DNA from 4 places in the Kitasatospora sp. NBC_01246 genome. Region 4 is predicted to be linked to each of the others. Evidence: riboswitches for the same ligand, from Rfam matches in the RefSeq annotation. Region 4 holds a riboswitch; each other region holds the start of a gene.

Region 1 (3,197 bases), 2.1 Mb from region 4:
CTCAAGATCTACGCCACCGAGATGGCCGTCGAGGTCGCCGCCCGCGCCGTGCAGATCCACGGCGCGGCCGGCGTCACCCGGGGCCACGAGGTGGAGCGCCTCTACCGGGACGCCCAGATGAACGTCATCGGCGGGTTCACCTCGAACCGGCTGCGGGAGACGGTCGCCGAGAGCCTGGGCCTGGGCCCGGCGGTCTACCGGCCGTTCGACTGGGTGGCACCGGCCGGTCTCGGTACCGATCCGGCGGGCTTCGACGGCCTCACCCGGCCCGCCGGGGCCGTTCCCGCGTAGCTCCGCGGTCCGGCACCACCCAGGGGTTCTTCCGGCCCGGCCCGCGGCGGGCCGGAAGAACCCCCGGATACCGGGACCGGCCGGCCGGTCGAATTCCCGGCGGACCGGAATTCGTCACGGCGAATTCATCTCCGGCAACACCACGGGTACATTCCTCCGGCGTAGTGCCGGGTATCCGTGCCGGGTATCCGTGAGGGGAATACGTGGCTCGAACCGGTGGCGGGATTCCGGGCCGACCCGCCGGTCGGCTTCCCGGCACTCCCGGGCATTTCCCGGGGCCGACCGGCCGGGGCCATTCGCGAGGCGGCCCCGGCCGGTCGGCCGGTATTCACCGACGGGTCTGCTCGCCCCCCTCCCGGAGGGTCGTGATGATGGCCGAGAAGTCCAGCCCCGCACCCTCGGCGGCGGCGAAGTCCGCATACAACTCCGCTGCCCTCAGGCCGAGTTCCACCGACAGGCCGGCGGCCTTGACCGCTCCGGCGGCCAGTCCGAGCTCCTTGGCCATCAACGCGGCGGCGAAGCCGGCCCGGTCGTCACGGTTGGCGGGGCTGGCCGGCACCGGGCCGGGGACGGGGCAGTTGCCGGTCAGCGCCCCACACTGGCCGGAGGCGGTCTAGGCGACGTCGAACAGCGCCTGGTGGCTGAGTCCGAGGCTCTCCCCAGCACGCACGCCTCGCTGACCGCGATCATCGAGATCCCGAGGATCATGTCGTTGCAGATCTTCGCAGCCTGCCCGGCGCCCGAGGGGCCGCAGTGCACGACCTTGGCGCCCATCGCCGGCGGCACCGGTCCGGCGGCGGCGAGGTCCGCCGCCGCGGCGCCCACCATGAAGTTGAGGCTCCCGGCGGTCGCGCCGGGCACGCCGCCGGAGACCGGCGCGCCGATCGCCCGGTGCCCGGGCCGTCCGCGAGCTCGTGGGCGGACCGGGCATCGCCCACGTCGACGGTGGAGCAGTCGACGAAGAGCGTGCCCGGGCGGGCGGCGGGCAGCAGGTCCGCGTAGGCCGCCAGCAGGTGGTGGCCGGCCGGTAGCACGGTGACCACCACCTCGGCGTCGCGCACCGCCAAGGCCGCCGAGGCCGCCGCGACGAAACCGGCCGTCTCCGCCACGGATCATCACAGGCCTGCTCCCGGATCACTGCGCGCCGCCCGGTCTTCCCGGCTGGGCACCAGTGACTGGCACTGCGACAACGCACTCCCCGGTCACAGTGGCGGGACCGTGCCGGATTCACACCGGCTTCCCTGCACTGCGGGCCTTGTTCACGACCATTTAGTCGGGCGTCCTAGTAGTTCCAGGGTGCCGCCGCGCCGGTCCGGGCAGCCCTACGGGCGACGGACCTCCTGCTGTGACGCTCCGTGGTCGAGCCCGGGGGGAGGCCGCAGTTGGGCCGGCCGCGTCGGCACCTGGCTGGTGGCGTCTTTCTCCGGAAACGCAAAGAACCCCCCGATCCTTACGGACCGGGGGGTTCTTTGGAATGATTGTTCGGCGGCGTCCTACTCTCCCACAGGGTCCCCCCTGCAGTACCATCGGCGCTGTGAGGCTTAGCTTCCGGGTTCGGAATGTAACCGGGCGTTTCCCTCACGCTATGACCACCGAAACACTATGAAACTTATCACCGCACCCACGACAGGCCATGTCATGGGGGTCGTTGTTTCAGAACAACACAGTGGACGCGAGCAACTGAGGACAAGCCCTCGGCCTATTAGTACCGGTCAACTCCACCCCTTACGAGGCTTCCATATCCGGCCTATCAACCCAGTCGTCTACTGGGAGCCTTACCCTCTCAAGGAGGTGGGAGTGCTCATCTCGAAGCAGGCTTCCCGCTTAGATGCTTTCAGCGGTTATCCCTCCCGAACGTAGCCAACCAGCCATGCCCTTGGCAGGACAACTGGCACACCAGAGGTTCGTCCGTCCCGGTCCTCTCGTACTAGGGACAGCCCTTCTCAACACTCCTACGCGCACAGCGGATAGGGACCGAACTGTCTCACGACGTTCTAAACCCAGCTCGCGTACCGCTTTAATGGGCGAACAGCCCAACCCTTGGGACCTACTCCAGCCCCAGGATGCGACGAGCCGACATCGAGGTGCCAAACCATCCCGTCGATATGGACTCTTGGGGAAGATCAGCCTGTTATCCCCGGGGTACCTTTTATCCGTTGAGCGACGGCGCTTCCACAAGCCACCGCCGGATCACTAGTCCCGACTTTCGTCCCTGCTCGACCCGTCAGTCTCACAGTCAAGCTCCCTTGTGCACTTACACTCAACACCTGATTGCCAACCAGGCTGAGGGAACCTTTGGGCGCCTCCGTTACTCTTTAGGAGGCAACCGCCCCAGTTAAACTACCCACCAGACACTGTCCCTGATCCGGATCACGGACCCAGGTTAGACATCCAGCACGACCAGAGTGGTATTTCAACGACGACTCCACAACAACTGGCGTTGCTGCTTCAAAGTCTCCCACCTATCCTACACAAGCCGAACCGAACACCAATATCAAGCTATAGTAAAGGTCCCGGGGTCTTTCCGTCCTGCTGCGCGAAACGAGCATCTTTACTCGTAATGCAATTTCACCGGGCCTATGGTTGAGACAGTCGAGAAGTCGTTACGCCATTCGTGCAGGTCGGAACTTACCCGACAAGGAATTTCGCTACCTTAGGATGGTTATAGTTACCACCGCCGTTTACTGGCGCTTAAGTTCTCAGCTTCGCCCGGACGAATCCAAGCTAACCGGTCCCCTTAACGTTCCAGCACCGGGCAGGCGTCAGTCCGTATACATCGCCTTACGGCTTCGCACGGACCTGTGTTTTTAGTAAACAGTCGCTTCTCGCTGGTCTCTGCGGCCACCCCCAGCTCAGAGTGCAAGACTCATCACCAGGAATGGCCCCCCTTCTCCCGAAGTTACGGG
Region 2 (3,197 bases), 6.6 Mb from region 4:
GGACGTCCTCGCCCGGCTGACGCCGGAGCACCGCGCCGTGCTGGTGCTGCGCGACCTGGAGGGGCTCGACGAGCGGTCCACCGCAGAACTGCTGGGCGTGGCACCCGGCACCGTGAAGTCCCGGCTCTCCCGGGCCCGGCTCGGCTTTCGAAGGGCGTGGCAGCAGTGAGCGCACCGACCCCCTGGCCGACGGCGGCCTTCGACCCGGTCCGCCGGCTGCATGTGATCGCCGCCGTCACCCCCGGCGCCGCCGTCCGGGAGGCGCTGATCGACGCGCCGTTCGAGCGGGTCTGGGCGGCCGCGGCCGACCTGGAGGAGGGGCTCCCGCGCTGGCTGCCGGACATCCGGTCGGTCCGCGTGGCCGGGAGCCCGGCGGACGGTCGCACCGAGGCGCTGGTGACCGGCCACACCCGACTGCGGGCCCGTTTCGACGTCGAGCTGACGCCCGGGTGGTGCCTGATGCGCAGCCGCTTCCTGCTGGGCGGGATGGCGGCCCGCGCCGAGGCCGGAGGCACCCGCTTCGCCTTCCTCGGCGCGTTCCGGCTCCCCGGCGCGGGTCTGCTCGACCGGGCCCTGCGGCCCGCGACGGACCCGCTGGCCCGGCGCTCGCTGGAGCGCTTCGAACGGCTGGTGCGGGAGGGGTGAGGCGGGCCCCGGGCGCGACGGCCCGGGGCGCCCGGGGCGGTGTTCCGCGCGCGCAGCCGGTCAGCCGGGAGTCGGCCAGCCGGTCAGCCGGCCGCGGCGGCCCGGGGTGCGGAGGGCTCGCCGCCGGTGGCGTCGCTCCCGGTGGCGGGCTCGCCGTGCTCGTGGTGGTCCGCGGCGGCGCACTCGTCGAGGAGGGGGCGCAGGGCCTCGTCCACGAGCCGGTAGCGCACCACCCGGCCGTCCTTGTCGCCGGTGACCACACCCGCGGTGCGCAGCAGCCGCAGCGCCTGCGAGACGGCCGGGTCGCGCATGCCGGTGGCGACCGCCAGGTCGGTGACGGCGAGCGGCCCGGCCCGGTGCAGGGCGAGCAGCAGGGCGAGCCGCCCCGGGTCGGCGAGCAGCGAGAACCGCTCGGCCCAGGACCGGACGTGCCCGGGGTCGCCGATCGCGGCGATGGCCTCGCAGACCCGGTGCCCGTCGATGGTGCGGTGGCCCGCGCGGTCGGCCGGTACGAGATGCATGCGGACATTGTTGCAGCCCGTGGCTGTGATCCTGGACACCTGCGCAGGTGCGCAGCCTTGCAAGGGTGAGGTGCGGCCCCCTACGGTGTTGCCCGCCGTGGTGTTCGGGAAGACCGGTGACGGACCCTCAGGGTCCGGAGTCCGGAGCGGCCCTCGCCACTGTGATCGGGGGAGTCGTCCGTATCCACGACGCCACTGGGCGCCTCGCGCGCCTGGGAAGGCGGATCCGGAAGCCCCGTCAGCCAGGAGACCGGCCACGGCATCTCACGAACGTCTTTCCACGAGGTGCTGGAGCGTGATCCGAAGATGACCCTGCCCGAAACCGCCGCTGCTCCCGCGGCGTCCTCCGCCCTGCCGAGCTTCCGCTGGCGGCGCGAGGACACCCTCCGCACGGCCGGGTTGATGGGGGTGATCCTGGCCATGCACGTAGTGGCGTTCGGGACGCTGATCTTCCTGGTCGCCCCGGAGAAGTACGAGGTCGGTACCCAGGTCTTCGGGGTGGGCCTGGGCATCACCGCCTACACCCTCGGCATGCGGCACGCCTTCGACGCCGACCACATCGCGGTGATCGACAACACCACCCGCAAGCTCATGGCGGACGGCAAGCGGCCCGTCTCGGTGGGCTTCTGGTTCGCGCTCGGCCACTCCTCGATGGTGGTCCTGATGGCCGCCCTGGTGGCGGGCGGCGCCCAGCTGGCCAACACGCTGATGGACGACGAGTCCACCACCCACCAGTGGCTCGGTGTGGTCGGCACCTCCGCGTCCGGTGTCTTCCTCTACCTGATCGGCGCGCTCAACCTGGCGGCGCTGTTCGGCATCCTCAAGGTGTTCCGGTCGATGCGGGCCGGTCGGTTCGACGAGGCGGAGCTGGAGGAGCACCTCAACTCGCGCGGTCTGATGGCCCGGGTGCTGAACCGGGCGACCCGCTCGATCACGCGGCCCGGCCAGATGTTCCCGGTCGGCATGGTGCTCGGCCTCGGCTTCGACACCGCGACCGAGGTGACCCTGATGGTGATGGCCGGCTCCGGCGCGGCCGCCGGGCTGCCCTGGTACGCGATCGTCTGCCTGCCGCTGCTGTTCGCGTCCGGGATGAGCCTGTTCGACACGCTGGACGGGACGTTCATGAACTTCGCGTACCAGTGGGCGTTCTCCAACCCGGTGCGCAAGGTGTACTACAACCTGACCATCACCGGGCTGTCGATCGCGGTGGCGTTCATCATCGGCACCATCGAGCTGGTCGCCGTGCTGCACGAGAAGCTGGACCTCACCGACCCGGTCAGCGGCTGGATCGCGGACATCTCGCTGGACAACGTCGGCTACGCGATCGTCGGGCTGTTCGTGGTGGTCTGGGGGGCGGCTATCGCCTACTGGCGCCTCGCCGGCGTCGAACAGCGCTGGAGCCCGAAGCCGGTGGTACCGGCCGACGGGGTGCCCGCCCAGGGGGCGGCGGCCGACGAGGCCGCCGGGGTCATCACCAAGTAGTCGGCCCCGACGGCCCCCGGCACCGCGGTGTCACGAGGCGGCGCCCACCCGGTCCGTTCGGGTGGGCGCCGCCTCGCCGTGGTCCGCGGGCCCTGCCGGGCCCACGGGGGAGGTCAGCGCTCCTCGCGGAAGTCGACGTGCCGGCGCGCGACCGGGTCGTACTTGCGCAGCACCAGCCGGTCGGCGTCGGTGCGGCGGTTCTTGCGGGTCACATAGGTGAAGCCGGTCTCGGCCGTGGACCTGAGCTTGACGACGGGGCGCAGTTCGCTGCGGGCCATGGTTCTCCTCCTCCGAGGGGTGGGCGGTGGGGAAACGGCTTTCGCCGAAATGGAAGTCGTTTTCACGGGGTCCAACACGGCCTCCGCCCCGCCCATTCCCCGGCGGGCGGTGGAGGCGCTGGTCGGCCGCGCGACCGCGTACGCGCCGGGGCTCGTCGGGCGGCGCACGCTCCCGCCGGCGGCTCCGGTCGTTCCGGTCCGCCGCCCGCACCGTCCGTTCGGGTGCGCGGCCGGTCGACCGGCCGCGCACCCCGGCGCCGGGGGCCGCGCC
Region 3 (3,197 bases), 2.5 Mb from region 4:
CGTACATCGCGGCGAACACGCCGCCGCGGTCGATGTCGCCGACCACCACGACCGGCAGGCCGGCGGCGGTGGCCAGGCCCATGTTGGCGATGTCCCGGTCCCGCAGGTTGATCTCGGCGGGCGATCCGGCGCCCTCGCAGACCACCACGTCGTAGCGCCGGCGCAGGTCGGCCAGGCACTCCAGCGCTCGCTCCAGCAGGACGGGCTTGCGGTCGCGGTAGTCCAGCGCGCCGACCTCGGCGACCGCCCGGCCGAGCAGCACCACCTGGCTGCGGCCGTCCGCGCCGGGCTTCAGCAGCACCGGGTTCATCGCCGCCTCGGGCTCCACCCGGGCCGCCTGGGCCTGCATCGCCTGGGCGCGGCCGATCTCGGCACCGTCGGCGGTGACGAAGGAGTTCAGCGACATGTTCTGCGCCTTGAACGGCGCCACGGCGACGCCCTGACGGGCCAGCCAGCGGCAGATGCCCGCGGTGACCACGCTCTTGCCGGCGTCCGAGGTCGTCCCGGCGACCAGCAGTGCGTTGCTCATGCGCTCCCCCTTCTCGTCCCCGCCTTGAGTGCCTGCACGACGGCGTGCCCGGCGACGGTCGTACCCAGTGCGAGCAGTCCCACCCGGCGGGAGAGCCGGCAGGCGCGCTCGATGTCGTCCACCGTCACCGGTCGCAGCTCGCCGCCCAGTACCGGCCGGTGCTCGACCCGGGCGCCGTACCGCAGGGTGCCGCCGAGCCGCACGCCGACGGCGCCGGCGAAGGCCGACTCGGCCTGGCCCGCGTTGGGGCTGGGGTGGGCGGAGCCGTCCCGGCGCCAGACCCGCCAGGCCGTCCGGGGCTCGGGCGCGGCGGCGACGGTCAGCAGCGCGGTCAGCCGCGCGCCCGGCCAGCCCGCCACGTCGTCCAGCCGCGCCGAGGCCCAGCCGAACCGGGCGTGGCGCGGCGAGCGGTGGCCGACCATCGCGTCCAGGGTGTTGACCGCGCGGAACGCCAGCAGCCCGGGCGTGCCCGCGAGGGCGCCCCAGACGAGTGCGTTGACCACGGCGTCGGCGGTGTTCTCGGCGACCGACTCGACCACCGCGCGGGCGATCTGCCCCTCGTCGAGGGCGCTCGGGTCCCGCCCGCACAGGTGCGGCAGCCGCTGCCGCGCCGCCGCGAGGTCGTGCGCGGCGAGCGAGCGTCCGATCGTGCGGGCCTCGCGGGTGAGCGAGGTGCCGCCGAGCACCGTCCAGGTCGCGGCGGCGGCCAGCGCGGCCCGCCCGAGCGGCCGGCGGCCCAGGGTGCGGTCGGCCGCCAGCGCGCCGGCCGCGACGGTGCCCACGCAGAGCGCCGTGAAAGCCGTTCCGACGGCGCGGTCGTCCCGCCAGATCCGCCGCTCCAGCCGGCCGGCCGCACCGCCGAAGACGGCCACCGGGTGGCCGAGGCGCGGGTCGGCGAAGCGGGCGTCGGCGAGGTACCCGGCCGCGGCCCCCAGGGTGAAGGCGGCGGCGCGGGTCAGCGGGCGCACGGTGGACAGCAGAGGGCTCGGAAGGTCGGGGCAGCCTGCATCGCGTGCGTGTCCTCACTCAGGGTCCGCGCCCTGGATCGACGTACCGGGGGCGAGAGTCTCCTGGCTTCCGGGTCGAACGCACCCCCGGGCCCGGCGGCGGCTTCTGACGGCCCGCCGCGATGGGCCCCCTCCGGCGCCGTGGCCGGCGGAGGAGGGACTCCGAGTGTGCTCCCCGGTGACAGTGGCGGGACCGCGCCGGACTCGCACCGGCTTCCTCTGCATGCCTCCGTTTGGCTGAAGGATCCCATCACGCGGCCGAACCGTGCGTCAACCAAGGTCACGGAGGGGTTGGTCACAGCGGAGCCGGGCCGCCCGACCCCGTCGCTACCTCCGATCGGCACCCCCCGCAGGGGCATGACAGCCTGTGCGATCGTCCAGTCACCCAGAGGAGCCTCCGGGTCCGCTTCGTGTGTTCGGCGGCTGGGGGGCGGCCGGACCGCCCCCTACCGTCGGGCCATGCGACGCAGACAGCCACCCGCCGTGCCCCCGGTGCCCTTCTCGCCCGCGGCCGCCCGCGCGCACCGCGCCGGCCTCGGGCTGACCCCCGAGCAGGTGGTCGAGGGCATGGCCGCGCACGGCGTCCGGCTGCTGCCCTCCCACGTGCTCGGCTGGGAGAGCGGCGAGCTGCGCCCCGCCGAGGACGAGTTCATCGCCCTGGCCCGGGCGCTCTGGTGCCCGCCGGCCCAGCTGATGGGCGTCCGCCCGGCCCGGCTGCGGGACTTCCGGGTCGCCCGGGAGCTCAACCAGGAGAGCGCGGCCCACCGGATCGGCCTCGCACTGGACCGCTACCAGCGGGCCGAGGCGACCGGTCAGTGGGACGGCGACCAGGAGCAGACCCACGCGCTGGCCCAGGTGCTCGGCACGACCCTGCGCGAGCTGGTCGCGGTGACCGGCCGGGCGCAGGAGCTGGACCGGCGGCTGCGGCAGTGCGTGGACGGCCGCTGGCAGGCGCAGCTCCGGCCGATCGGCCGGATCGTGCCGGTGCACGAGGGCGACCTCACCGCCGTGCTGACGGCGCTGCAGAGCGAGTACCAGGTCACCTCCCACTGGGGCGTCGGCAGCTGGGGCTCCCCGGCCCCGGCGGCGGACACCCGCGCGGCGGCGGCCCGGCCGCTCGGCGAGCGGTTCTGGGAGCTGCTGGAGCGGCTGGAGACCGAGATCCCGGTCTGACGGGGCCGGTACCGCGCCGCCCCCGCGCGGCGCCTCCCCTCCCTGCCCTCCCTCTGCCGCTTCCCGCGCCGCCGTGACCAGAGGGCCGAGAACCGCGCCGCCGCTTCCCGCAGCCGGTTCCCGTGCCGCCGTGACCCGGCCAAGACCCCCGCCGCCGTGACCCGGCCAAGACCCCCGCCGCCGTGACCCGGCCAAGACCCGCGCCGCCGTGACCCGGCCAAGACCCGCGCCGCCGTGACCCGGCCAAGACCCGCGCCGCCGTGACCCGGACGGCCGCGTCCGGTGGCCGGGTGGCGCCCCCGCGAGTGGACTGGTGGGCAGACTGCCCAGTCCGCGACCAACAGAGCGGGGAGCGATATGCGTTGGGGAACCGCAGCCGCCGTGGCGGCCGCCGCCGTCGGCACCGGGGCCGCCGTGCTGCTGATCGGCCGGAGGGCCTCCGAGCGGATGGTCCGCCCGGCGGTCGGCCGTGAGCGGGCCGCCGGCCC
Region 4 (3,197 bases):
GTCGTCGCGGCCCTGCTGCCCGAGGAGGAGACCGGCGCCGCGGCGCTGGGCAACTCCGGGTTCCGTCCTCACCGGGGGCTCACCTACTTCGAGAAACCGCAGGCGGTGACCGGCCAGGGCACGACGGTGCTGGCCTCGCTGGGCGCGGTGGTGCCCGAGGCCCGCCTCTGGGGGCAGCTCACGGGGATGGCCGACGAGAAGCGGCTCATCGAACGGCGACTGGTGCTGCCGCTGGCCAATCCCGAACTCGCGGACGCCCACGGGGTGGAACCGCCGCGCGCGGTCGTGCTGTTCGGCCCGCCGGGCACGGGCAAGAGCACCTTCGCCAAGGCCGTGGCCGGCCGGCTCGGCTGGCCGTTCGTAGAGTTCTTCCCCTCGCGGATCGCTTCGGAGGACGGGCTCGCCACGGGGCTCGGCCGCCGCTTCGAGGAGATGGCGCAGCTGGACCACGTGCTGGTCTTCATCGACGAAGTCGAGGAGGTCGCCGGCACCCGCAGCCTCGCCGATCCCGCGTCGGTAGGCGTGGTCAACGAGCTCCTCAAGTCGATCGTGCGGTTCCGCGACCGGGAGGGCCGACTGCTCGTCTGCGCCACCAACTCGGTGGCCGCCCTGGACCCGGCGTTCCTGCGCCACGGCCGGTTCGACTACGTCCTGCCGGTGGGGCCGCCGGACCACGAGGCCCGCAACGCCCTCTGGGCCGGCTACACCGCCAGGACGGGCACGGCGGCCGACACGGCTGTGCTGGCCGGCGCCAGCAGCGGCTTCACCCCCGCCGACATCCGGCAGGTCGCCATGGCGGTCGCCCAGGCCGTCTTCGAGCACACCCTCGACACGGGGGAACGCACCGAACCCGGCACCGAGGACTACCTGGACGCCATCCGGCGCACCCGGCCGACCGTGACCGAGGAGATGGCCCGGGAGTTCGCCGACCAGGCGGTCCGCTACGGGCGCACCTGAGGCGGCCCGGGTCGGCGGTCGCCCTCGGTCGCAGTGGCGGGGATTCCCAGGGCGCGCCGCGGCGCCCGGGCCTCTGGACTTACTAGGACGTCCAACTATATGGTCGATGCCAGGTCCGCGGTGTCAGGGAAGCCGGTGTGAGTCCGGCACGGTCCCGCCACTGTGACCGGGGAGTTCGTCCTCGTGGATGACGGCCACTGGCAGCCAGCCGGGAAGGCCTGGGGGCGGGCGTGGATCCGGGAGTCAGGATACCGGCCGCGGGTGGTCCGTGCTTTCCACGAGGATGGAGACGACACGCATGACTCCGGGCCGCCTTTCCCGTTTCGCTGCCCCTTGCCCTGCCGTGCTGACCGTCGGGGTACAACTCCGCCCCCGACGGTGACGTCAACCGCCGGACCGCCGTAGGCGCGCACGACCGTGTGCCCGGACGGCGGCGGTGGTCTCTCCATTCCTCCTCTCCCCATCCACGATGAGAGAAGGAACCGATGGTTCGTGAACTGACCCATTTCGTCGGCGGCAAGCGCATCGCCGGGACGTCCGGGCGCTTCGCCGACGTGTACGACCCCAACACCGGCCGGGTACAGGCCCGGGTGCCGCTGGCCGACCGGGCCGAGGTCGAGGCGGTGATCGCCGACGCCGCGCAGGCCCAGCCCGAGTGGGCCGCCTGGAACCCGCAGCGGCGGGCGCGGGTGCTGCTGCGCTTCCTGCAGCTGGTCGAGCAGGAGAAGGAGGAGCTGGCCCGGCTGCTGTCCGCCGAGCACGGCAAGACCGTGGCCGACGCCCACGGCGACATCCAGCGCGGCCTGGAGGTCGTGGAGTTCGCCGCCGGGATCCCGCACCTGCTGAAAGGCGAGTTCAGCGACAACGCCGGCACCGGAATCGACGTCTACTCGATGCGCCAGCCGCTCGGCGTGGTCGCGGGCATCACGCCGTTCAACTTTCCGGCGATGATCCCGCTCTGGAAGGCCGCGCCCGCGCTGGCCTGCGGCAACGCCTTCGTCCTCAAGCCCTCCGAGCGCGACCCCTCGGTGCCGCTGCGCCTGGCCGAGCTCTTCCTCGAAGCGGGGCTTCCCCCGGGCGTGCTCAACGTCGTCAACGGCGACAAGGAGGCCGTGGACACGCTGCTGGAGGACCCCCGGGTCGAGGCGCTCGGCTTCGTCGGCTCGACCCCGATCGCCCAGTACGTCTACGCCACCGCGGCAGCGCACGGCAAGCGCGCCCAGTGCTTCGGCGGAGCGAAGAACCACATGATCGTGATGCCGGATGCCGATCTCGACCAGGCCGCCGACGCCCTCGTCGGCGCCGGCTACGGCTCGGCCGGTGAACGCTGCATGGCGATCTCGGTCGCCGTCCCGGTCGGGGACGAGACGGCGGACGCCCTGGTGGCGAAGCTGGTCGAGCGGATCGCCGCGTTGAAGGTCGGCCGCTCGGACGACCCGGCGGCCGACTTCGGTCCGCTGGTCGGCCGCGACGCCCTGGAGCGCGTCCGCGACTACCTGGACCTCGGGGTCCAGGAGGGAGCCGAACTCGTCTTGGACGGAAGGGACTTCCGCCTGTCCGGCCACGAGGACGGCTACTTCCTCGGTGCCTCGCTGTTCGACCGGGTCACTCCCGGCATGCGGATCTACCGGGAGGAGATCTTCGGCCCGGTCCTGGCCGTGGTCCGCGCCGCTGACTACGAGGAGGCGCTGCGGCTGCCGAGTGAGCACGAGTTCGGCAACGGCGTGGCCATCTACACCCGGGACGGCGACACCGCCCGGGACTTCGCCCGCCGGGTGAACACCGGCATGGTCGGGGTCAACGTGCCGATCCCGGTGCCGATCGCTTACCACACCTTCGGCGGCTGGAAGCGATCCGGCTTCGGCGACCTCAACCAGCACGGCCCCGACTCGATCCGCTTCTACACCCGCACCCGCACCGTCACCTCGCGCTGGCCCTCCGGGGTCAAGGAGGGCGCGAGCTTCACCATGCCGACGATGGGATGAGTACGGTGCACGCAGGTGACCTGACGGACGACCAGCGCGCCATCGCGAAGGCGACCCGGGCCTTCGCCGACGAGTACCTCGCCCCGCACGCGGTGGCATGGGACCGGGACAAGCACTTCCCGGTCGAGGTGCTGCGCAAGGCGGCGGACGTGGGCCTGGCCGGTGTGTACGCGCGCGAGGACGTCGGCGGATCGGAGCTCTCCCGACTGGACGGGGTGGTCGCCTTCGAAGCACTCGCGACCGGCTGCCCGTCGA

What was found. A riboswitch is a leader RNA that binds a small molecule or an ion and turns the genes downstream of it on or off. The one in region 4 is predicted to bind cobalamin.
Region 1: linked by a shared signal. The riboswitch ahead of OG618_RS27820 (NAD(P)-binding domain-containing protein) and the one ahead of OG618_RS36375 (CoA-acylating methylmalonate-semialdehyde dehydrogenase) in region 4 are both predicted to bind cobalamin.
Region 2: linked by a shared signal. The riboswitch ahead of OG618_RS08990 (HoxN/HupN/NixA family nickel/cobalt transporter) and the one ahead of OG618_RS36375 (CoA-acylating methylmalonate-semialdehyde dehydrogenase) in region 4 are both predicted to bind cobalamin.
Region 3: linked by a shared signal. The riboswitch ahead of OG618_RS26760 (cobalamin biosynthesis protein) and the one ahead of OG618_RS36375 (CoA-acylating methylmalonate-semialdehyde dehydrogenase) in region 4 are both predicted to bind cobalamin.

What each region holds. Positions count from the first base shown of each region.
Region 1 covers NZ_CP108484.1:6,553,107-6,556,303, reverse strand. Annotated here, with positions in the region: gene OG618_RS27825 (acyl-CoA dehydrogenase family protein) at 1-291, shown strand, start outside; partial or broken gene OG618_RS27820 (NAD(P)-binding domain-containing protein) at 620-1,397, opposite strand; cobalamin riboswitch at 1,411-1,534, opposite strand; rRNA gene rrf (5S ribosomal RNA) at 1,772-1,888, opposite strand; rRNA gene OG618_RS27810 (23S ribosomal RNA) at 1,974-3,197, opposite strand, start outside.
Region 2 covers NZ_CP108484.1:2,088,112-2,091,308, reverse strand. Annotated here, with positions in the region: gene OG618_RS09005 (RNA polymerase sigma factor) at 1-169, shown strand, start outside; gene OG618_RS09000 (SRPBCC family protein) at 166-645, shown strand; partial or broken gene OG618_RS08995 (ArsR/SmtB family transcription factor) at 828-1,166, opposite strand; cobalamin riboswitch at 1,248-1,439, shown strand; gene OG618_RS08990 (HoxN/HupN/NixA family nickel/cobalt transporter) at 1,473-2,648, shown strand; gene rpmG (50S ribosomal protein L33) at 2,762-2,926, opposite strand.
Region 3 covers NZ_CP108484.1:6,183,678-6,186,874, forward strand. Annotated here, with positions in the region: gene OG618_RS26755 (cobyric acid synthase) at 1-529, opposite strand, end outside; gene OG618_RS26760 (cobalamin biosynthesis protein) at 526-1,497, opposite strand; cobalamin riboswitch at 1,591-1,783, opposite strand; gene OG618_RS26765 (helix-turn-helix domain-containing protein) at 1,996-2,709, shown strand; gene OG618_RS26770 (alpha/beta hydrolase family protein) at 3,067-3,197, shown strand, end outside.
Region 4 covers NZ_CP108484.1:8,649,069-8,652,265, reverse strand. Annotated here, with positions in the region: gene OG618_RS36380 (ATP-binding protein) at 1-957, shown strand, start outside; cobalamin riboswitch at 1,039-1,231, shown strand; gene OG618_RS36375 (CoA-acylating methylmalonate-semialdehyde dehydrogenase) at 1,443-2,942, shown strand; gene OG618_RS36370 (acyl-CoA dehydrogenase family protein) at 2,948-3,197, shown strand, end outside.